Regions from separate parts of the Alcaligenes sp. LTN-3 genome, predicted to be linked through region 1. Evidence: predicted binding sites of a transcription regulator. Region 1 holds the regulator's gene; each other region holds the start of a gene.
What was found. The regulator LexA, encoded in region 1, represses DNA repair genes until DNA is damaged. The targets are predictions, from matches to a motif close to ACTGTATNNNNATACAGT.
Positions count from the first base shown of each region.

Region 2: recA (recombinase RecA) is a predicted target of LexA. The motif match lies at 2,327-2,344, and genes of this name have one in related genera.
Region 3: dinB (DNA polymerase IV) is a predicted target of LexA. The motif match lies at 3,460-3,477, and genes of this name have one in related genera.

Region 1 covers NZ_JCAPDN010000001.1:350,464-358,702, reverse strand. Annotated here, with positions in the region: gene iscR (Fe-S cluster assembly transcriptional regulator IscR) at 1-316, opposite strand, end outside; gene AC6I6N_RS01655 (low molecular weight protein-tyrosine-phosphatase) at 459-950, opposite strand; gene uvrB (excinuclease ABC subunit UvrB) at 1,404-3,425, opposite strand; gene AC6I6N_RS01645 (amino acid aminotransferase) at 3,510-4,712, shown strand; gene AC6I6N_RS01640 (GNAT family N-acetyltransferase) at 4,784-5,344, shown strand; gene lexA (transcriptional repressor LexA) at 5,452-6,111, shown strand; gene lon (endopeptidase La) at 6,651-8,239, opposite strand, start outside.
Region 2 covers NZ_JCAPDN010000001.1:1,030,813-1,039,051, forward strand. Annotated here, with positions in the region: gene AC6I6N_RS04905 (LysR family transcriptional regulator) at 1-367, shown strand, start outside; gene recX (recombination regulator RecX) at 530-1,078, opposite strand; gene recA (recombinase RecA) at 1,162-2,244, opposite strand; gene AC6I6N_RS04920 (response regulator transcription factor) at 2,451-3,140, shown strand; gene AC6I6N_RS04925 (sensor histidine kinase) at 3,151-4,608, shown strand; gene AC6I6N_RS04930 (MFS transporter) at 4,613-6,286, shown strand; gene AC6I6N_RS04935 (recombination-associated protein RdgC) at 6,456-7,352, shown strand; gene AC6I6N_RS04940 (helix-turn-helix domain-containing protein) at 7,390-8,239, opposite strand, start outside.
Region 3 covers NZ_JCAPDN010000003.1:167,875-176,113, reverse strand. Annotated here, with positions in the region: gene AC6I6N_RS13730 (ABC transporter permease) at 1-560, opposite strand, end outside; gene AC6I6N_RS13725 (ABC transporter permease) at 562-1,548, opposite strand; gene AC6I6N_RS13720 (ABC transporter substrate-binding protein) at 1,704-3,275, opposite strand; gene dinB (DNA polymerase IV) at 3,494-4,663, shown strand; gene AC6I6N_RS13710 (sigma-70 family RNA polymerase sigma factor) at 4,738-5,289, shown strand; gene AC6I6N_RS13705 (FecR domain-containing protein) at 5,286-6,266, shown strand; gene AC6I6N_RS13700 (TonB-dependent siderophore receptor) at 6,345-8,239, shown strand, end outside.

The DNA of each region.
Region 1 (8,239 bases):
TCTGCCCATTTGTGCCCTGCTTGCAATTACCCTTGCCACCACACTGGGTAGCATCAACGGGCTCATCGACCGCAAACACAATGTCAGCAACGGTGATGTGGCGGGCCAGACGCGCAAGCGTATAGCCACCACCCGGACCCCGCACACTATCGACCAGTTCATGGCGGCGCAACTTGCCAAATAACTGTTCAAGATAGGAGAGCGAGATACCCTGTCGCTGGCTGATGCCTGCGAGCGTCACCGGTCCACTTTGCTGGCGCAGCGCAAGATCGATCATCGCGGTTACGGCGAAACGCCCTTTTGTCGTCAAACGCATGATAGTTTCCTTGCCAAAGGCGAAAGCGGCCGGATTGCCAAGGGCAAATCCGACCAATTTGGTCCAGTATAGCAAATACAGGGGAAACTACCGTGCTTGAGCGTGTGTTTTTACACTTATACTGCAGTGTTATTTTAGTCGCTCAGGCAGCACGGTAATTGGGTACGCGCTTGCGAACCAACTCGAATACGCCCTGGCAGGCATCCTCAATATAGTCCATGACCTTATTGAAGCCATCCTGGCCACCATAATAAGGATCAGGCACGGTAGCCGCTTCGTAATCAGTGGCAAAACGCATCAGCAACATGAGCTTGTGACGGTACATGGGAGGACACATTTGCTGCAAGGCAGCGTGATTTTCCCAGTCCATGCTCAAGATAAGGTCGAAGTTGCGAAAGTCCTCGCGCTGGACCTGTCGGGCCTGATAGGTAGAGATGTCATAACCGCGTTTACGAGCGGCTATCTGTGCGCGTGTGTCAGGATGCTCGCCAACATGAAAGCCATGCGTGGCGGCTGAGTCCACCAAAATAGCCTCCGACAAACTGGCTTGGTCAACCAGTTGGCGCAAGACACCTTCGGCGCTGGGGGAGCGGCAAATATTCCCTGTACAGACAAACAGAACCTTACTCATAATGCGTCAAAGTCTGCGGGAAAACCCCAAATAAGGCAAGACGGAGCAAGGGCCTAAAACAGGTCTCCGATACGGCCTTGGAAACAGCAAACCCGGATCGTTTGGGGGCTGCAAATAAGAACAGTACGCCGGTGCTTGAAGTTTGGAATAAACCAAAGGCGCGGCACCCTTTGCTTAGCGGATACTGCGCCTTCGCGAGATGAGATAAATCAAGCAATACACCTGAGCGATGAAAGCCGGTAGCGGAACCGTGCTTTTACTGTCTTTTCGTCCAAGCCTAGTTGCGAATACACAACAGCAACAAGCAAAGATGAAAAAGCTCCACGTTCCCAGGAAGGGGTTAAGCCTGATACCGACACACACACGCCCCATCTGGTCCAAGCGAAGGTTTGCGCTCCTGCCCAAGGCACACTGCAAGGGGCAAGCCCTTGCCTGATGCCATTAGGCCAAGGGCCGTCACGCCATCAGCAACTTGGCCTTGAGCCTTTGCAACTTGTCGCGCGCAGCCGCAGCTTGTTCGAACTCCAGGTTACGGGCGTGATCCATCATCTCTTTTTCCAGACGCTTGATCTCACGTGCTGCCGCCTTCTCGTCGCGAATCAAGGCTTCTGGCACGTCCTCGCGCAAGCTGGCGGTAGGATCCGAAGCCACAACGCCGTCAATCAATTCGCGTACCGCCTTGTTCACGCCGCGCGGCGTAATGCCATGCTCTTCGTTAAAGGCGATCTGCTTGGCACGACGACGCTCGGTTTCCTCGATAGCGCGACGCATGGAGTCTGTCATTCTGTCGGCATACAAAATGGCCTTACCGTTCAGATTACGCGCTGCCCGACCTATGGTTTGAATCAGGCTGCGCTCGGAGCGCAGGAAGCCTTCCTTGTCCGCATCGAGAATGGCCACCAAAGACACTTCAGGCAAGTCCAGGCCCTCGCGCAACAAGTTGATCCCGACCAGCACATCGAATACGCCCAAGCGCAAATCACGGATAATCTCGGCCCGTTCCACGGTATCAATGTCCGAATGCAAGTAACGCACCCGGATGCCATTCTCGGACAAGTAATCCGTCAAGTCTTCGGACATACGCTTGGTAAGCGTTGTCACCAGCACACGATCTTGCTGCGCCGTACGCAACTTGATTTCACCCAGCAAATCATCGACTTGGGTGGTGGCAGGACGAACTTCAATTTCGGGATCCACCAGGCCGGTAGGCCGCACCACTTGCTCGACCACGTTGTCGGCATGTTCTTGCTCGTAAGCAGCCGGTGTGGCCGACACGAACACGGTTTGCGGCATGCGACGCTCGAACTCTTCCAGCTTCAAGGGCCGGTTATCCATGGCCGACGGCAGGCGGAAACCGAATTGCACCAGCGTTTCTTTACGCGAGCGGTCACCACGGTACATCGCTCCCAACTGCCCGATCGTGACGTGGCTTTCATCAATAAACATCAGGGAGTTACGCGGCAGGTAATCAATCAGCGTTGGTGGCGGATCGCCGGGCGCCGCCCCTGACAAGTGGCGGGAGTAGTTCTCGATGCCTTTGCAAAAACCCAGCTCCTGCAGCATTTCCAGATCAAAACGAGTGCGCTGTTCCAGGCGTTGGGCCTCGACCAAATGCCCTTCCCGCGTCAAAAATTCCAGACGCTCACGCAGTTCCAGCTTGATGGTTTCAATTGCCCGCAACACCGTTTCACGGGGGGTCACATAGTGCGAACTGGGGAACACAGTAAAACGGTTCAGCTTCTGCACCACTTTGCCAGTTAGCGGATCAAACAGTTCCAGCTCTTCCAGTTCGTCATCAAACAGACTGACCCGCAAGGCCAGCTCGGCATTTTCCGCCGGGAAAATATCGACCACTTCGCCACGGGCCCGAAACACACCACGCTGGAAGTCCAGGTCGTTGCGCTCGTACTGCATGGCAACCAGTCGGGCCAGCAGCTCCTGCCGAGCGATTCGGTCGCCCTTGCGTAGCGTCAGCACCATCGCATGGTAGTCGCCAGGATTACCAATACCGTAGATGCAAGAGACCGTGCCCACAATAATGGTGTCCGGTCGCTCCAACAGGCTTTTGGTGGCCGACAAACGCATCTGCTCGATGTGTTCATTGATGGACGAGTCTTTTTCAATAAACAGATCGCGCGATGGCACATAGGCCTCGGGCTGGTAGTAATCGTAATAAGAGACGAAGTATTCCACGGCATTGCGTGGGAAGAACTCGCGCATCTCTGCGTACAGTTGCGCGGCCAGGGTTTTATTGGGTGCCAGAACAATGGCCGGACGCCCTGTCCGAGCAATAATGTTCGCCATGGTATAGGTCTTGCCCGAGCCCGTTACCCCCAACAGGGTCTGGTACATCAAGCCGTCATCAATCCCCTCGACCAACTGCTCAATTGCCGCTGGCTGGTCACCAGCAGGCAAATAAGGTTGGAAAAGCTTGAAGGAACTCCCTGGAAACTCTTGAAAGGCAGGCTCAAATTTCATGCTAGACACACTTTAGGGTAAGCCCGTATTATCACATTAATGCTTTGTTTTTCTACCTTTCTGCGCTAACGCCCCCATATCATCATGACATCGCTCTTCGAAACCGTCGAACTGGCTCCACGCGACCCTATTTTGGGTTTGAATGAACAATACAATGCCGACGAACGCAACGGCAAAGTTAATTTGGGAGTCGGTGTTTATTACGACGATCAAGGGCGTATCCCGATTTTGCAGGCTGTTCAACAAGCTGAAGACGCCTTGATGAGCAAGGCCGCTGCACGCAGCTACCTGCCTATCGAAGGTATCAATACCTACAACCTGGGTGCTCAAACCCTGTTGCTAGGCGCCGACTCCCCCGTTATTGCCGAAGGCCGTGCCTTGACGGTGCAATCCCTGGGCGGTACCGGCGCACTGAAAATCGGTGCTGACTTTCTGCACCAACTGCTGCCACAGTCCGAGGTTTACATCAGCGATCCAAGCTGGGAAAACCACCGTGCTCTGTTCGAGCGCGCCGGCTTCAAGGTCAACACCTACGCGTACTACGATGCCACCACTCATGGCCTGAACTTTGAGGGCATGATCGCTTCGTTGCGTGCCATGCCTGCCCAGTCCATCGTGGTCTTGCACGCGTGCTGCCACAACCCCACCGGCGTGGACCCCAGCATGGAACAATGGGCCCAGATCGCCGAACTGATCAAAGAGCGTCAACTGGTTCCTTTCCTGGACATCGCCTATCAAGGCTTTGGTGCCGGTCTGGAGGAAGACGCCAGCGTGGTACGCCTGTTTGCCAAGCTGGGCCTGTCCATGTTCATCAGCTCTTCTTTCTCCAAATCCTTCTCGCTATACGGCGAACGCGTCGGCGCCCTGACACTGGTCACGTCCAGCAAGGACGAAACGTCCCGCGTGCTGAGCCAGGTCAAGCGCGTGATTCGCACCAACTATTCCAACCCGCCAACACACGGCGGCAAGGTTGTAGCCACTGTCCTGAGCTCACCCGAGCTGTTCCAGACTTGGGCTACCGAACTGGCTGGCATGCGTGATCGCATCCGTGACATGCGTGCACAACTGGTTGCCAAGCTGAAAGAACATGGTGCCACCCAGAACTTTGACTTCGTACTGCAACAGCGCGGTATGTTCTCCTACTCCGGCCTGACGGCCGAGCAAGTAGAACGCCTGCGCCAGGAACACGGCATTTACGCCGTCAGCAGTGGCCGTATCTGCGTTGCTGCGCTCAACAGCCAGAACATTGATGTCGTGGCCAAAGCCATCGCTCAAGTCCTGAAATAAGCTGGCCGTCCTTACCGCCTCCAACGCCCTTCTTCGGAAGGGCGTTGTCGTTCCGGACCTTGGAGTACCCCATGACAGACGCTATTTCCCTGCACACCGAACGCCTGATCCTGCGCCCCTGGAAACCGACCGACCTCGAGCCCTTTTACCGATTAAATAGCGACCCCCACGCGCTGCGCTTTTATCCGGCCACCCTGGACCGCGAACAAAGCGATGCTATCGCCCACCGCAGCCAAAGCCTGATCGAAGAACATGGCTGGGGGCCCTGGGCTGTGGAGCTGAAGGAAAAAGGGGCCTTCATCGGTATGGTCGGCTTGAACCGCCCAACTGCTGAGCTCTACTTTCAGCCTTGCGTAGAACTGCTCTGGCGTCTTCTGCCTGAATACTGGGGCAAAGGCTACGCCACCGAAGCCGCCCGAGCCTGCATGGATTTTGCCTTTAACGAACTGGACCTGGAGCAAATTGTGGCGTACACCGCTCAGTTGAACCGGCCTTCGCAAACCGTCATGCAACGCCTGGGCATGACAAAACAAGCCGGCACCTTTGCTCATCCTGGCGTACCTGTGGGCCACCAGCTTGTCCCTCACGTGCTGTACACGCAGGATCGCAAAGACTGGTCTCCATCTGCCTGAACAGACCTCGAAGGGTCGAAAATTAAGCCTTTAAGGTCCCCAAAGCTTGCAAAAACGGCAACTGTAACGCACAATCTTTACTGTATATATATTCAGCAGACAATACTATGACCGCCAAGCTCACTGCACGCCAGCAACAAGTGCTGGACATTATCCGTTCTGAAATCGAACGGACGGGTTTCCCCCCCACTCGCGCAGAAATTGCTCAAGTGCTGGGTTTCAAATCCGCCAATGCGGCCGAAGATCATTTGAAAGCTCTGGCCCGCAAAGGCGCGATCGAGCTAACCGCCGGTGCCTCGCGCGGCATACGCCTGCTTGGCACGGATACACGCGACCATGCTGCGCCCAATAGCAGCCCATTGGCCAATCTGACTGACGCCCTCTTACTGCCCATTATTGGCCGCGTTGCTGCCGGTAGCCCTATTCTGGCTACTGAGCATATCGAGCGCGAAATTGGTGTTGCCCCTACCCTGTTCACCCAAACGCCTGATTACCTGCTACGTGTGCGCGGCCTGAGCATGAAAGACGCCGGAATTTTTGACGGCGATCTGCTGGCCGTCAAAAAAGCTAGCGAAGCGCGTAATGGGCAGATCGTGGTGGTCCGCATTGGTGATGATGTCACCGTCAAGCGCCTGTCGCGCTCCAGCAATCAGGTCATCCTTTTGCCTGAGAACCCGGACTTTGAACCCATCATCGTCACCGACCCGGACTCTCTGTCCCTGGAAGGCATTGCTGTAGGCCTGATTCGTACCAGCCCGCTGCATTAAACCTTGTCTCTCTAGGCTACCAGGCCTGTTTTATGAGCTTGGTGCACCTGATAAGAAAAAACCCCATATACCGTTTGGTGCATGGGGTTTTTTTACTGGTCAGAGTGCATGCCGCTATACAAGTTTGAGCAGATTAACGGCGACAAGCGCTTTGCCTATGGCCATCACGGTATGTCTGCAGTTGCAGTCATGGCTGCAACTGCAGACATACCTAGCCCCCCACATACCTGCATGCCTACATACCTGCATGCCTACATGCCTACATGCCTACATGCCTACATGCCTACATGCCTACATGCCTACATGCCTACATGCCTACATGCCTACATGCCTACATGCCTACAGCAAGAGTTGAGCAGCCGTAAACCTCTCGCGCAAGCTTGCGACCCTCACCTTCCTCATATCATTGCCCAAAGATCTGGCTCCCACTGCTGTCAACATGGCTAACCTCAAAGCCACGATCAGTCTGACCAAAATGCAAACAGGCTACCTTGGGTTCAAGGTAGCCTGTTTCACTGCTTGCTTACTACTGCTGATGCTTAGTGCTTGAAGGACTCCGAGCCCGTGCCTGCGGCACGAGTGGCGGCCAAAGCCTCAGCAGCCAGGCGAGCCACCTCTTCGTCGCTCAGAGGCGTGACGGCGTCTTGCAGGGCCACTTCCAATACACGATCAATCCAACGCACTGGAATGATCTCCAGCGTGTTCTTCACGTTATCTGGAATGTCGGCCAAGTCTTTGACGTTTTCCTCCGGGATCATCACCGTTTTGATGCCACCGCGCTGCGCTGCCAACAGCTTCTCTTTCAAGCCGCCAATAGGCAAAACTTCGCCGCGCAAGGTGATTTCACCCGTCATGGCCACATCAGAGCGAACCGGAATACCCGTCAGACTGGACACAATAGCCGTGGTGATGGCGATACCAGCCGATGGACCATCCTTGGGCGTAGCGCCTTCAGGAAAGTGCACATGCAGGTCGCGCTTCTCGAACACCGTGTTGGGGATGCCCCATTTCTGGGCACGCGAACGCACCACTGTGCGGGCCGCCTCAACGGACTCTTTCATCACATCGCCAATCGAACCGGTGCGTAACACATTGCCTTTACCGGGCATATCGGCCACTTCAATGGTCAGCAGATCGCCACCCACCTCGGTCCATGCCAGGCCGGTCACCTGTCCAATCTTGTTCTCCTTCTCGGCCAGGCCGAAGGAGTAGCGACGCACACCCAGGTACTCGTTCAGGTTCTCCGAATTGACCACCAGAGTTTCCTGTGTCAGGGCCTTGTTACGGGCAGCACGCGTACCAGCCTGTGGATTGGCCACCAGCAGCTTGCGAACCACCTTGCGGCAGATCTTGCTGATTTCACGCTCCAGCGAGCGTACACCCGCCTCACGCGTGTAGTAACGCACGATGTCGCGTACAGCATCTTCGGTGACTTCCAGCTCACCAGCACGCACACCGTTGTTCTTCATCAGCTTGGGCAGGAGGTAATCAAAAGCAATGCGTACTTTTTCGTCTTCGGTGTAGCCAGACAGACGAATCACTTCCATACGATCCAGCAAGGCCGGTGGAATATTCAGGGTGTTACTGGTTGCCACGAACATCACGTCGGACAAGTCGTAGTCCACTTCCAGGTAGTGATCCTGGAAGGTGTGGTTTTGTTCAGGGTCCAGAACTTCCAGCAATGCCGAGGAAGGATCGCCACGGAAATCCGCGCCCATCTTATCGATCTCGTCCAGCAAGAACAGCGGATTACGTACACCCACCTTGCTCATGTTCTGAACAACCTTGCCGGGCATAGAGCCAATATAGGTACGACGGTGACCACGGATCTCGGCCTCGTCACGTACGCCACCCAAAGCCATGCGAATGAACTTGCGGTTCGTTGCCTTGGCAATGGACTGACCCAGCGAAGTTTTACCGACGCCTGGAGGGCCAACCAAACACAGGATCGGAGCCTTCAATTTGTCCACACGTTGCTGAACTGCCAGGTACTCAACAATCCGCTCTTTGACTTTCTCCAGACCAAAATGGTCCGCATCCAATACTTCCTGAGCATTGCTCAAGGAATTATTGATACGGCTCTTTTTGCGCCAAGGCAGACCAACCAGCGTTTCAATGTAGTTGCGCA
Region 2 (8,239 bases), 680 kb from region 1:
CCAATTGACGGATCAAGTCCTGATTACCTACCCGGTAGAACGCAATCGTCTGGATATTTTCACGCAGTTCCTGACACCAGCCGATGTGGAGCCTGCCGCTGTTCGACAGGCCGAACTGACGCCCATGATCGTGCAACTGGTCGCCAGCCAACGCGGCGTGACGGCTTTGCCGAACTGGGCTTTGACGGAGTTTCTGAACCCGGCTTCGATTCGTACCTGCCGTTTGGGCGAGCACGGTATCTGGCGTACGCTTTACGCCGCAGTGCGCGGCGAGGACTTACAGGCGGATTATGTACAGGCCTTTTTGGCGCAAGCACGCGAGACCTGCTTCAAAAGCCTACAAGGCATTGTGGCCGCGCAACCTTGAACTATTTAACGGTGGCATGGCAAAACGCTTGAGCCACTCTATAGATAGAGGGAACGTACAGGCGAGTGTGATTCAATTCGAACGCACCCGCTTTTTTTGAGGGCGTCAGTACTACAAGCCAGGGGCACTACATAAGGCAGCACTGCAGATGAAAGAAGAAATTCAAGCCGGATCGTCTTCCCAGTCACCCAATATTTGCTGCAAGATACGGCCCGAGAAGCCGCGGCTGGCCATGAAGCGATATTGTTTGGCGTAACTGCGGGGATCATCTGGGGGCGCACTGAACTTCTTGCCCCACACTTGCTTGGCCCGTTCCAGCTCGGTCGCCATCAATTCTTCTTTGATGATTTCAGTCTGCTCCACATCCACGCCATGCTGGCGCAGTTCTTGCAGAATGACCCGGGTGCCCACACGCGAGGCACGGCGGTTGACGACACTATGCGCAAAGCGCTCGTTGGACAGCCATTTCTGTTCAACCAAAGCGTCGAGCAAGGCTTCCACTTCTTCAGCACTTTCTGCATGAGGGGCCAGTCGGCGGCCCAATTCCAGGCGCGAGTATTCGCGCCGGGATAAAAAGTTCAAGGCTCTGGCTTTAAGAGACAGCCCCGGCCGTTTGGACGGGGCTTTCTTTTCCGCAGCCGGAGCATCCTCACCCGAGCTTTCTTCTACGTTTCTGCCCGCCCGTGTGGGCCGGGCAGAAAGCGCAGCAATACGTTCCCTTTGAGCTTGTTTACGCTCCCGGATTTCCTCCGGGTCTGTCTCAAAGGGTTCATCATCGAACTCTGGGGGAAAAATCAGACTTCTCCCTCGGCCGGATCAACCACAGGAGCAGCGGCTGGGCGGCTGACAGCAGCGCTCATCAGGGCAACACCCAGTTTTTCGCGCACCTTGTTTTCGATTTCACGGGCCAGTTCGGGGCGCTCTTTCAGGAATTCACGCACGTTGTCCTTACCTTGGCCAATGCGGTTGCCGTCGTAGCTGTACCAAGCGCCCGCCTTATCGACCACGCCCGTTTGCACACCCAGATCGATAATCTCGCCTTCACGAGAAATACCGCTGCCGTACATGATGTCAAATTCGGTTTGCTTGAAAGGCGGTGCAACTTTGTTCTTGACCACTTTGACTCGGGTTTCGTTACCCACCATTTCGTCGCCACGTTTAATGGAACCGATACGGCGAATATCCAGACGCACGGAAGAATAAAACTTCAGTGCGTTACCACCCGTGGTGGTTTCAGGGTTGCCGAACATGACACCAATCTTCATACGAATCTGGTTAATGAAGATCACCATACAATTGGCGCGCTTGATGGTTGCCGTCAATTTACGCAAGGCCTGGCTCATCAGGCGGGCTTGCAGACCGGGCAGGGAATCGCCCATATCGCCTTCGATTTCAGCCTTGGGAGTCAGGGCCGCCACTGAGTCGATAACGATCAGATCAACCGAACCCGAACGCACCAGGGCTTCAGTAATCTCCAGGGCCTGTTCGCCGGTATCGGGCTGAGAGATCAGCAGATCGCCCAGGTTCACGCCCAGCTTTTGCGCGTACTGCACATCCAGCGCGTGCTCGGCATCAATAAAGGCACACGTGCCTTTAAGTTTTTGCATTTCTGCAATGACTTGCAGAGTCAACGTAGTTTTACCCGAGGATTCCGGGCCGTAAATCTCAATAACTCGACCGCGTGGCAAGCCACCGACGCCCAAAGCAATGTCCAGACCCAGCGAACCCGTAGAGACCACCTGGATGTCATGCTCGACGTTGTCGTCGCCATAACGCATGATCGAGCCCTTGCCGAACTGCTTTTCGATTTGCGACAGAGCGGCGGCCAGCGCTTTGGAACGTTCCGAGGCCACTGCTTTACTGTTTTTATCGTCCATGAAAAATCCTTGACTGTGGAATGGCGCCCCAACGGACGGGCACGGCAATTAAAAATCAAACCTAATTATTGCATCAAATTATACTGTATATATACACAGATATTCAAATATATTCACCAAGCGCCATCGTTATCCCCTACTGACCGGCCTGTCGAGCTTATGCAACAATGCCGAACAGCCATTCAATCATTTGTTTGTGTAGGGTCATGCGCATACTTATAGCCGAAGACGACAGTATTCTCGCGGATGGACTTTCTCGTTCCTTACGCTACGAAGGCTATGCGGTCGATGTCGTGCACGATGGCGATAGCGCAGACTCCGCCTTGCAGTTGCAAAGCTTCGACCTTCTGATCCTGGATCTGGATCTGCCCAAAAAAAACGGCCTGTCGGTGCTGCAGTCAATCCGCCAGCGCCAGGACACCTTGCCCGTTCTGATTCTGACCGCCAGCGACACCGTAGAACAGCGCGTACGCGGCCTGGACCTGGGCGCGGACGACTATATGTCCAAACCCTTTGCCCTGACCGAGCTCGAAGCCCGTGTACGTGCCTTGACGCGTCGCAGCACGGGCACCAGCAGCGCTTTGCTGCATCACAAACGGCTAAGCTTCGATCTGAAAGGGCGCATGGCTTATATAGATAATCAGCCTTTGGAGCTGTCGGCACGCGAAACCAGTTTGCTGGAGATTTTCCTGTCACGCAGCGGTCGCATGATCAGCAAGAACCAGTTTGTGGACCTGCTCTGCGAGTGGGGCGAGGAAGTCACCCCGAATGCCATCGAGGTCTATATCCATCGCCTGCGCAAAAAGCTGGAGCCCAGCGGCGTACGCATCCTGACTGTACGTGGTCTGGGATACTGTCTGGAACCGGAAAAACTGCGAGAAGACGCTCCAGCCTAAGGGATCGTCCATGCAGCACGCTACACCCCCGCCCAAGAACACTGCCGCGCTGGCCAAAGGCAAGCGCGTTGCGCCGCGCCCGCTCATCCACAAGATCATGATCTGGATTTTCGGGCCTTTGTTTTTGCTGTGGACGGTGGGCATTGTCATTACCTATTTCATCGCCCAGCACATTGCAAATTCCCCCTACGACCGCACCTTGCGCGATCACCTGGACTTGTTGAGGGTGGAAATCAGCCACCAGGACCTGAGTCAGCCCATACATTTGTCCCACGGGGCACAGACCATCTTGCGCCAGGAAAGTCCTACGCCCACGCTGTGGCAAATCCGCGATGCCAATGGCGACCCTTTGGCCGGCAATGCCAATTTGCCGGTTCCCGACAGTTGGGGATATGACACTGACCTGCTGCGCTACCGTGACGTTGTTCTGGACGATCAAAGCCTGCGGCTGGCCTATGTCTGGGGCGGCAAGGACAAAAACAACACGCCCTTTCTGGCCGTTGCCGCCGAAACCAATGAACATAGAGCAGTGCTACACAGAGAAATTCTGATCGGGATGCTGACACCGCAATTCATTCTGGTCCCACTGGCCGCCATGCTGGCAGGCCTGGGGCTGACACATGGTCTGGAGCCGCTGAACCTGCTGCAAGCACGTTTGCGCGCCCGTGCGCCTGGCGATTTGTCACCGGTGGACCAGGAACAAGCGCCTGCCGAAATCGTCCCCCTGATTGATGCCATGAATGGACTACTGGCCCAGCAAGCACAGTTTTCAGCGACTCAAAGGCAGTTTGTGGCCAATGCGGCCCACCAGTTGAAAACCCCGCTGGCGGGGATACGCACTCAGGCCGAACTGGCCCTGCGTGAACGCGACCCCAAGCAGACCGAAGCCAGCTTGCAGCAACTGGTACGCGGCACTGACCGCGCCACGCGCCTGGTCACCCAAATGCTGGCCTTGGCTCGTGCCGAGAGCAGCGATGCCCTGTATGCCCCTACCAAGCAAACCCTGGACCTGAACACGCTGACTGAATTGCATGTGGGCCAGCGGGTACCGGATGCCTTGCAGCTTGGGCTGGATCTGGGCCTGGAAAACAATAGCAAGGCCATCCTTTTGCAGGCCGACCCGGTCCTGCTCGATGAGCTGATCAACAATCTGCTGGATAACGCCCTGATCTATACCCCGGCGGGTGGCTGGATCACCATGCGTACCGGCCAGGCGCAAGACAAGGCCTGGCTGGAAATTGAGGACAACGGCCCCGGCATTCCCGCCGAACACAAGGCTCGGATTTTTGACCGTTTTTATCGCATCATGGGCAACCAGGCGGACGGCAGTGGTCTGGGACTGGCCATTGTGCGGGAGATTGCCGAGATTCACGGTGCCTCCATCGATTTCATGCCACTGACCGGCGGCCAGGAAAGCGGCCTGCGCCTGCGCGTCAGTTTCCCACTGTCTTTGCCTTGGAGAGCCTGAACACATGCCCCAGACAATCACCAGTGCTGCCATCCCCAAAGCCAAGAACAAGCTGGATGCTCAAGGCCGCAAGGTTATTTTTGCCTCCGCCCTGGGCACCATGTTCGAGTGGTACGACTTCTACCTGTACGGCTCCATGGCCGCCATTCTGGCGCAACACTTCTTTTCGGCTGTTAACCCGACGGCTGGCTTCATCTTTGCGCTGCTGGCCTTTGCCGCCGGCTTTGCCGTACGCCCCTTTGGCGCGCTGCTCTTTGGCCGCATTGGCGATCGGGTGGGCCGCAAGTACACCTTTCTGATCACCATTTTGCTGATGGGGCTGTCCACCTTTTTAGTCGGTGTGCTACCCAGCTATGAAGCCATCGGGATTGCCGCCCCCATCATGTTGATCGTCCTGCGTCTGCTGCAAGGGCTGGCCATGGGTGGCGAGTATGGCGGTGCCGCCACCTATGTGGCCGAGTACGCGCCCCAGCACCGTCGCGGCTTTTACACCAGCTGGATTCAGACTACCGCATCGGTCGGCTTGCTGCTGTCCCTGCTGGTCATCATGGGCATACGCAGTCTGGTCGGCGAAGAGGCGTTTGTTGTTTGGGGCTGGCGCATTCCCTTTCTGATTTCCGTGCTGCTACTGGCAATTTCCGTCTGGATACGGATGAACCTGAAAGAGTCCCCAGCTTTCCAGCACATCAAGGACGAAGGCACGCTCTCGACCTCGCCCATTACCGAATCCTTTGGGCGCTGGGCAAATCTGCGCATCGCCTTGCTGGCCCTGTTCGGCCTGACTGCAGGCCAAGGCGTGGTCTGGTACACGGGGCAGTTTTACGCCTTGTTTTTCATCACCCAAATGCTGGGTTTGCACGCCACGCTGGCACAAACCTTGATGGTGATTTCACTGCTGCTGGCCACCCCGCTGTTTATTTTTTTTGGCTGGCTCTCAGATCAAATCGGGCGCAAACCCATCATTCTGACGGGCTGTTTATTGGCCGCCCTGACCTACTACCCGGTCTTTCAGGGCCTGGCCTATTTCGCCAACCCCGCGTTGGTTCAGGCACAACGCAATGCGCCCGTCACTGTCATTACCGACCCGGCCAGTTGTTCCTTCCAGTTCAATCCGGTAGGCAGCCACACCTTCACCAGTTCTTGCGATATCGTGAAGTCCTATATGGCCAGCCACGCGGTCAGCTACAACAACGTCAAGGGCACGCCCGGCCAAGTGGCCCAGGTCCGCATTGGCGATCATGTGATTGATGGTTTTGAAGGCGGACATCTGAGCCGTGCCGATTTTGCCCGGCATTCGCAAGAGCTGCGCAATGAGCTGACCCAGACCATGCGCCAGTACGGCTACCCGGATGGCGCAGACCCGGAGCAGATCAATAAAGTGATGCTGGTGGTCCTGCTGACCTATCTGGTGGCGTTGGTTACGGCAGTCTATGGCCCCATTGCGGCCATGCTGGTGGAGATGTTCCCGATCCGCATCCGCTACACCTCCATGAGTCTGCCTTATCACATTGGCAATGGCTGGTTCGGGGGCTTTTTGCCCACCCTGTCCTTTGCCATGATTGCCGTCACTGGCAATATTTATGATGGTTTGTGGTACCCGATTCTGATCTGTCTGGTGACTGTGGCGATTGGTGCGCCCTTTGTGCGCGAAACCCGCCACAACGACATCAATCGTTAGCAAGCTCAGGTATCAAAACGCCTTGCGCCTGTCATTTCCCGCCCCCTGTCAAGCAAATGCAAGGGTCCGTAAATGGCGGGGCGACACAGGAAGATCTGCGCGTACAATCGAACATTGCCTCGGGCTTTAACGCCCGCCCCTTTTCTTCTGTTTATTTATCTTCGTATCCATGTGGTTTAAGAATCTACGCATCTATCGCCTCTCCCCCGACTGGGTATGTTCCGCCGAAGAGCTGGAAGAAGCTCTTTCCAAACACAGCTTCACCCCTGGTTCCAGCCAGGAGCCGCTAAGCCTGGGCTGGGTCAGCCCACGCGAGAACAACGCCCTGGTGCATGAAGTCAACGGTCAGTACCTGATCGCCCTGCGCGCCGAAAAGAAGCTGCTGCCCACCACCGTGATCAATCAGGTCGCTCGTGAAAAGGCACGTGATATCGAAGAGCAGCAAGGCTACAAACCCGGCCGCAAGCAAATGAAGGAAATCAAAGAACAAGTCATTGTGGACTTGATGCCGCGTGCCTTCGCCGTCTCGCGCGACACCCGTGTGTGGCTGGATACGCGCAACCACTGGCTGGCCATCGATGCCGCCGCCACGGCCAAGAGCGACGAAGTGCTGGGCCTGCTGGCCAAGAGCGTGGAACCCTTCCCCGTGCAGCCTCTGTACACCGAGCAATCGCCTGGTGCGGCCATGACCTCCTGGCTGGTCGACGAAGAGCAACTGGCCAACTTCACGGTCGACCAGGACACCGAGCTGCGCTCCACCGGCGACAGCGGTGCCGCCGTGCGCTACGTAAAGCAAAGCGCCGACATTGACGAAGTGCGCAAGCACGTTGAAGCCGGCAAGCAATGCACTCGTTTGGCCATGACCTGGGCGGATCGCATCAGCTTTGTACTGACCGATGCGCTGGACATCAAACGCGTGGCCCCGCTGGACATCCTGACTGAAAAACAAGATGTGACGGCCGTCAACGATGACGAAATCTTTGATGCCGACTTGACCTTGATGACCTCCGAGCTGGCCAAGATGATCAGCGATCTGGTCGAAGTCCTGGGCGGCGAACGCAAGTAAAGGCCAGGCCGGGCTCAAACCCGGCCAGGGCCGCCCTTCAGGCCAGCTCCTGCTGGGCGGCGCGATACACACCGGGCGTCATGCCCGTCCAATGACGGAAAGCCCGGTGAAATGTCGCTGGCGAACTGAACTTCAATGCGTAAGCAATTTCAGCCAGCGACATATCCTTGCGCAACAATTTAAAAATCGCCAAATCTCGGCGCAACTCATCCTTGATTCCCTGAAACGACAGGCCTTCTTCTTGCAGCCTGCGTATCAGCGTGCGCGCCGACATATGCAATTTTCCGGACACGTCTTGCAAGGTGTGGCCCAAATCGGTATGCAGAATCTCCCGCACTTTCAGGCGCAAGGCGTGCTCGTGATAGGAGGTAAAAATCCAGTCACGCGGCGCCCGTTCCAGAAAGGCCCTGGCCTCTACCTGAGTGCGTTGCGGACGCACCTGGCCCAGCTCCGCCCCGAACAAGATGTGGGAGTACGGCGCATCAAAACTGACTAAAGCCGGAAACAGCACCGAGTAGTCCGCCGCAAAAGCCGGCCTCGGAAACGCAAAGGCCACTTGCTGCACGGGCACCTCGCGCCCCATCAGCCAGGACACAATCCCGTGTGTCAATTTCAGCATCAGAGCATGACCGAAACGATGCACATAGGCGGTGGGGTAGCGCGGCACCAGTTCAATACCCAATTCTTTATCCGTGCGTATCAGGTTCAGGCTGAAATCATCCAGCAGCAAATTCCAGAACTGGGTGAAGCGATACAAGGCCACATTGATGGACGGCGCATCCCGCACGGTACGCACAATGTATTTCAAGGCCCCGGCACGTATGGGCCGAGTCCAGAAACCCATCATCTCATCGCCCGTTTTCCTAGCGCTTTCCTGATACAAGCGC
Region 3 (8,239 bases), on a different contig from region 1:
GAGCCGCGCACGGTACGGGCATATTGCGGCCAACCGGCCAGTGCAATGGCCCCGATCAGTACCGGAAAGGCGACCACATCGTGCATGCTCAAGGGGAACACCGCACGGGCCACACCGTCGATCAGCAAGGCAATCAGAATGGCTGGAAAGGACAGTTGTACATCGGCCACCCGCATGATGAAGGCATCCACACGGCCACCGGAGTAACCGGCCAGCAGGCCCAGCACAATGCCGACCACCATGGACAGAGTCACCGAGGCCAGACCGATCAGCAAGGAGGTGCGCGTCCCGTATAACAGGGCTGAATACAGGTCACGACCCTGGCTGTCTGTTCCCAACCAGTATTGGGGCGAGCCGTTCTCCGACCAGGCCGGTGCCAGCAAGGCATCCATCAGGTCGATAGAGGTCAGATCGAACGGGTCGTAGGGGGCCACCCAGCGGGCACCCAATGCACCGATAAACAGCAGCAAGGCCATGATGGTGGCCGCGATGGCCACGGGGGAATGACGCCAGGACCAGACCAGATCGCTATCCCAGGCGGTTTTCAATTTAGCGAACATATTAGTGCCCCTTGGCGCCCGACAATTGGGTGCGCAGACGTGGATCGACCAGGAAGTACAGCAGGTCTACCAGCAGGTTGATCACAACAAATACCAGGGCAATCAGACAGAGGTAGGCCGCCATCACAGGGATGTCGGCAAATTGCACGGCCTGGATAAACAGCAGACCCATGCCCGGCCATTGGAAAACGGTTTCCGTCACGATGGCAAAGGCGATGATGCCGCCCAGTTGCAGACCCGTGATGGTGATAACCGGCACCATGGTGTTTTTCAGGGCGTGGCCAAAGTGGATGGCGCGTTGTGACAAGCCACGGGCACGCGCAAATTTGATGTAGTCGGCGCGCAGCACTTCCAGCATCTCGGAGCGCACCAGACGCAGGATCAGCGTGAGCTGGAACAAACAGAGCGTGATGGCGGGCAGGATCAAATGCTTGATGCCGTCCCAGCTAAGCAGGCCGGTGCTCCACCAGCCAAACTTCAGGACTTCCCCCCGGCCATAACTGGGCAGCCAGCCCAGTTGCACGGAAAACACCAGGATCAGCAAGATACCAATCAGGAAGGTGGGCAGGGATATGCCCAGCAGGGAAAAGGCCAGAATGCTCTGTGCCATGAAACCATTGCGCTTCAAGGCGGTGTACACGCCCAGCGGCAGGCCGATCAGCAAGGCCAGTATGGCGGCCACCACGGATAGCTCGACGGTGGCAGGCAGGCGGTCTTTCAGGAGCGTGGAGACAGGCTGGGCTTGCCGCAGGGACAGGCCAAATTCACCTTGTACAGCCTGGGACACAAAGCGTCCGAATTGCACGGGGGCGGGTTGGTCCAGCCCCAGGCTGGCACGCAGTTCCACGCGATCTTGTTCGGTGGCGTCCTGTCCCAGCATGATGGTGACCGGGTCACCAATGTAGCGGAACAGCACAAAGGCCAGAAGGCTAACCGTCAGCATCACCAGAACAGCCTGGATCAGACGGCGAATAATAAATACCAGCATAGGCGGTCTCCTGGTAGAGCGCGAGGATCACTCGCGACCAGTGTCGTCCTTAATGTGTAGAAAGGGCCCGGCAAGGGGGCTGGTGTAGAAACGGATGACTACAGCGTAATGGGAACCAGCCCCGCACGGAGGCGGGGCTGGGGTGGGGAAAAAACTTAGTCGATGGTGGTCCACTGAGCCAGCAGGCGGTTGTCCGCACGATGAATCACGTTGACCTTCTTGGCCATGGCCCAAGGAATGATCTGGTCATGCAAAGGGATATGACCCACTTCCTTGGCATGGATTTCCAAAACCTTATGGATGGCGGCATCGCGCTTGGCGGTGTCGGTTTCAGTCTTGATCTGGTCGATCAGGGCGTCCACTTCGGCGTTTTCGTAGCCACCAAAGTTAAAGGAGCCGTCAGCGCCCTCGCCCTTGCTGTGCATCAGGCTTTGCAGGGTGTACAGCGCGTCAAAGGTGGGCACGCCCCAGCCAAACATGTAGGCGCTGGAGTCAAAGCTTTGTACTTTGGGGAAGTAGGTGGCACGTGGCATGGCGTTCAGGTTGGCCTTGACGCCGACCTTGGCCCACATACCCACAATGGCCTGGCAGATGGCTTCATCGTTGATGTAGCGGTCGTTCGGGCAATCCAGGGTGAAGGTCAGGGAATTGTCGTAACCGGCTTCTTTCAGCAGTTTCTTGGCGCGATCCTGGCTGTAAGGCAGGCGCTGGGCCAGCTCTTTGGTGTAGCCGTGAACCTGAGGGGCCACCATGGTGCCGGTGGGGGCGGAGGAACCGCGCATCACGGCTTTCTTGATGGCTTCGATGTCGATGGCTACGTACAGGGCTTCGCGCACACGCTGATCAGCAAAGGGGTTCTTGCCCTTGATGCTGCTGTACTTCAGTTCGGGGTTCTTCTGGTCCAGACCCAGGTAGATGGTGCGGTATTCATTGCCTTCCACAATCTTGGTTTGCTGACGCAGACGCTGCAAATCTTGTGCCGGTGGGTCCAGAACCAGATCCACTTCGCCAGACAGCAGGGCGGCGGTACGGGTGGCGTTCTGTTTGATGGGCACGTAGATCACTTCGGTGACATTACCCACCTTGTTGCCCTTGTTCCACCATTCTTCGTTTTCTACAAAGACGGTGCGCACATCCACTTCACGCGATTTCAGCTTGTAGGGGCCAGTACCGTTGGTGTTGCGAGCCGAGAAGGTTTCTTCGTTTTTGTTGAAGTCCTGGGGCTGGGTCACATTGTTCTTTTCCGACCAGGCCTTGTTCATGATGAACACGCTGGTCAATTGGCGCAGCAGAACCGGGTTGGGAGCGGCAGTAATAATGTCCACGGTCTTGTCGTCAACTTTTTCTGCCTTGACGATGCCGTTCACGTAGGCCTTGAAGTTGGACGTTGGCGCCATGGCGCGCTCAATGGAGAACACCACGTCATCGGCGGTAAAAGGAGCGCCATCGTGGAATTTCACCCCTTCGCGCAGCGTAAAGCGCCAGACGGTGGGCTCACGTTGTTCCCAGGCCGTTGCCAGGCTAGGCACAATCTGGAAATCCTTGTCGTAGTCCACCAGCGCCTCATAGATATACATGCTGCCTGTGATCGTGAGGTTTTCGTTCTGGGCGTGGGGGTCCAGGGTCATGAAGTCGCCCTGGCTGGACCAAGTAAGCGTCTTGCTGTGGCCTACCAGGGGCAGGGCGACCAGAGCTGCCAGCGCAGCAGCCAATACTGTTTTTTTCATGAAAACCTCCTGATGGGATGGTTGGTGTCGGCTCATAGTGAGGCTGCATAGTAACCGGGCGCTTGTTGCCGATTCAATATGTAGTTTCAGCCTGCCGTCAGCTTACTTAATAAGTATTAGTGATTTATATCATCTCTACGCTTATTCAGGCCGGATCAGCGCGGGGCAGACTTGTCGCTATAATGGTGTACATATATACAGTTAACAGGCTGATCAAGGTGGCGGCACAAGAAGAAAAACCCCTGCAGCGGCGTATCGCTCATGTGGATATGGATGCGTTTTACGCCTCGGTAGAGCTGCTGCGCTACCCGCATTTGCGTGGCAGCCCCGTGGTGATTGGCGGGCGCAGTGCGGATACGCCGCGCCAATTGCCCGATGGTAGTTGGCAACATGCCCGTCTGGCGGATTATGTCGGGCGCGGGGTCGCTACGACGTCGACTTATGAAGCCCGTCAGTTGGGTGTGTTCTCGGCCATGGGTTTAATGAAGGCGGCCCAACTAGCCCCTGATGCCATCTTGCTACCTGCCGATTTCCAAGCCTACCGTCATTATTCGCGCTTGTTTAAACAGGCCGTGGCGACGGTTTCAGACCATATCGAGGATCGGGGTATCGACGAGATCTATGTAGACCTGAGTCATAAAACCGAAGACAGCCACGAATTGGCCGAGCAGATCCGCCAGGCGGTGAACCAGGCCACGGGCCTGACCTGTTCGGTAGGCATCACGCCCAATAAGCTGCTCTCCAAGATTGCTTCGGAATTGAACAAGCCCAATGGGGCCTGTGTGCTGACCATGGACGATGTCCCCACCCGCATCTGGCCACTGGCCGTGGGCAAGATCAATGGTATTGGTCCCAAGTCGGTCGTGAAGCTGACGGAAATGGGCATACGGCAGATTGGTGAACTGGCCGCCACGCCGGCAGAAAAATTGCAGGAACAGTTTGGCTTGCGCTACGCGCAATGGCTGATGGCCGTGGCACAAGGCCAGGACGAGCGCCCCTTGTCCACCGATCGCACGCCCAAGTCGATCAGTCGTGAAACCACCTTCGAGCGTGATCTGCACGTGCGCATGGATCGGTCCCGTCTGTCTGCCGTACTGGAGTCCCTGTGTGAAAAGCTGGAGCAGGATTTACGCAAATCCGCCATGTGTGCCCAAACCATAGGCATCAAGCTGAAGTTCGAGGACTTTAAAACAGTGACGCGTGACTTGTCCCTGTCTGCCCCGGTGCTGTCGGCGGATGCCATCTTGGCCGCTGCCCGTCAGAATCTGAAACGTGCCGTGTTGGACAGACGTTTGCGCTTGCTGGGGGTAAAAGCCAGCGCCTTGCTGCCGATCAGTGAAATGCCACAGGAGCAGCCTCGCCAGTTGGATCTGGACGGCTTGTTCTGATTCAAAACTAGGCAGACCAGCCGCATATCCATATAATGAGACTCATTCTTATTTGAGTTTCAGGATAGTCGCCCGTGAACGAGCGCCCCACCACCGAAGTGATGACCGTCGCTCAGATGCAGCAACACATGCATGTGTTGTATTGCCAGCACCGTGGCTGGCTGCACGATTGGTTACGGCGACGTTTGGGCTGTTCTCACCATGCGGCCGATCTGGTGCATGACGCTTATGTGCGTGTCATGAGCTCGGGCCGCATCCCCGGTCCGGAGCAGGCCCGCCCTCACCTGATGCAGATCGCCAAGGGGCTGGTCATTGATCGCTACCGCCGTCAGCAAATTGAGCAGGCGTATCTGGATGTCTTGGCGCATATGCCGGAACCGACGGCGATCTCTCCTGAAGAACGTGCCCTGACCCTGGAAGTGCTGCTGCGTATTTGCGCTGCCTTGGACGGGCTGCCCGGTCGCGTCCAGCAAGTATTTTTATTGTCGCGCTACGAGGGCCTGACTTACTCGGCCATTGCTCAGCGTCAGGGCATTGCTGTGGCGACAGTACGCAAATACATGCTGCAGGCCACTCAAGCCTGTTTTGCTGTGATGGCTGATCTGGACGCGAGCGCCCTGCCGTGAGCACACCCCGTCCCGCCATGAGTCCTGTTGATGCCCAGGCCCTGGAATGGCAAGTCGTCTTTTGGTCTGGTGAAGTGCAAGAGCACGAGCAGCAGGACTTTCAGATCTGGCTGGCGGCCGACCCCTTGCATGAGCAGGCCTGGGCCCGTATCCAGCAGTTTGGTCAGCAAATGCAGCTTGCGCCGCAGGAGGTGGCGTCGCAGGTCTTGCAGGTTGGTTTGTCCGCCCAGGCTGTACAGCGGCGTCGTGCCATTTTGCGTAGCTTCCTGTTGTTGGTGTGTGGCGGGCTGGGCAGTTATGGCGTGAGTCGCACACCCCAATGGGCGGCCTGGAATGCAGACTACCGCACTGCATCAGGCCAGCGTAAAGAGCTGACTTTGCCCGATGGCACCGCGCTGGCCCTGAATACGGCCAGTTCCTTGAACGTGCAATACAGCGAAACGCAACGCAGTGTCGTCTTGCTGGGTGGCGAGGTTTTGATCAGTACGGCATCCGACCCGCAAATCCGGCATCGGCCTTTTGTGGTGCAGACCCCCGAAGGGGAAGTTCAGGCGCTGGGTACCCGTTTCCTGGTGCGACATTGGCCTTCTAAGGCGCGTGTCTCGGTCCAGGTTTATGAGGGGGCGGTAGAACTGCGCCCCCGCCATGTCGGTCAGCGCACACGCTTGCAGGCCGGACAGCAGGTCCTGTTCAGCAAGCAGCAAAGCTATACCCCAGAACCAGCCAATGAGCAGGCCAGCGCCTGGCAGCGTGGTTTGCTGGTTGCAGAGCGCTGGCGCTTGGGTGATTTTCTGGCAGAAGTCGCCCGCTATCGGGCTGGAGTCTTGCGCTGTGATCCGGCGGTGGCTGGGCTGATGATTTCGGGCGTCTACCCCTTGCAGGATACGGACGCGATTTTGCAATCGGTGTCGCAGGCTCTGCCCGTGCAGGTACGGATGATGACGCCGTATTGGGTCACGGTATCGGCGTCGGCGTAGCACTTTTTGATTCTCGTTCGGGATATATGCAAAGGCCCGGTTTTTGTTCTGGGCTGCTTATTCCTGAAGAGAGAAGCCATGTTGATTAAATCCATGCGTTCTGCGGTCCGGCCCAGACGTTTCACTATTGCCCGTTCGGCCCTGGGGCCTTGCCTGCTGGCGGCATGCCTGGCGGGCACCTTGTCGATGTCCAGCGTTCAGGCTCAAAGCATGAGTAGTCAGCAAATAAGCTATGACATTGCCGCAGGCACTCTGGATCAGGTCTTGAATCAGTTTGCGGCGCGTGGCGGATTTTTACTGGCTATTGATGCGTCTTTGACTGCCGGCAAGACCAGCATGGGCTTGAGGGGCGCTTACACACCGGAACAAGGTTTACGGCAGATTTTGCAAGGTAGCGGTCTGGAGGCCGTGGCGGATGGTCGCGGTTATCGTTTGCGCGCTGCGCCTGGCTTGAGCACACGCAGTCACCAGGAGCTGGAAGCGGTACGTGTGCAGGCTCAACGCGAAAGCGCAACCGGGCCCGCGAATGGCCTGCTGGCAAGGCGCAGCGCAACGGCGACCAAGAGCGATGCGGACATCATGGACACGCCGGCCTCGATCGCCGTCGTGACGCAGCAACAGATCGAGTCTCTGGCCACTCGCACGGTGGGCGAAGCCTTGCGTTACGTGCCGGGCGTGGCGGTGGAATTTGATGGGGTGGATTCACGTTTTGACACTATGTCCTTGCGTGGCTTCAATGCAGATTCCGTGGCGTGGCTGGACGGCGTGAAGCTGGCCGGCGGCAGCGGTGCGGGCAATAACTGGACCTTGCCGCAGGTTGATCCTTTCATGCTGGAGCGCATTGAAGTCCTGAAGGGGCCGGCCTCGGTGGTGTATGGTCAGGTGGTGCCGGGCGGTATGGTCAATATGGTCAGTAAGCGCCCTACTCAAGTGGACCAACGCAATATTGAACTGACCTTGGGGGCGCCGCGTCAGCTACGGGGCAGCGTGGATCTGGGCGGCGCATTGGGTCAGGATGGCGTCAGTGCCTGGCGCGTGCTGGCACTAAGTTCCGATACCGAAAGCCGTACTGATCACGTCAAGCGTAAACGCCTGTTGTTGGCCCCTTCCGTCACCTTGCCGCTGGGCGAGAACGGTGAAATCGTCCTGATGGGTTCGGTGCAACGCGACCGTGGCGGCAGTGACTATATGTGGTTGCCCGCCTACGGCACCTTGTTTGACAACCCCAACGGCAAAATCCCCCTGTCGCGCTTTATCGGCGAGCCGCATTTTGACCGCTATGACCGCGATCAGGATATGGCCGGCTGGGCTGCGGTCTACGACATCAACGACAACTGGACACTGCGCCAGAACTTGCGCGTGCAACGCATCAAGTCCGTGATGGAGTCGGTAACCAGCGATATGTACTCCTTCGATGACCCCAGCGCAGGCGGTTGGGATTGGCGCACGCTGGAGCGTTACGCCAACCGGGGGACAGGAACATCCCGCTCTTTGGGCGTGGACACGCAGTCCGAATGGCGCTGGAACCTGGGAGAGGCCGAGCACACCGTGCTGCTGGGTCTGGATTATTACCGGGGCACCTTTGATGCCCGCCGCCAGACAGCCTCGGTAGGACCGGAAGGCAGCGGGGGCTTGCTGGATTTGTATGACCCGCAGTACGGCGCAGCGATCGGGCCTTTTACAACCTTGAGCGAAGTCAGCAACCGGCGCCGTCAGACCGGCGTGTATCTGCAAGACCAAGTGTCATGGGGGAATTGGCGTTTTGTGGCCGGTCTGCGTCATGATCGCTCCTCCGTCAGTGGCACCAGCCGCCGCCGGTCCGGAGAGGATGATTTGGGCCAGAGCGACAAGGCCACCACGGGTCGCCTGGGTGCCTTGTATCGTTTCGATTCGGGTTGGGCACCGTATATCAGCTATGCCACCTCGTTTGAGCCTGTTGCCGGTGTGACGGCAGACGGTGTGGCCTTCCGGCC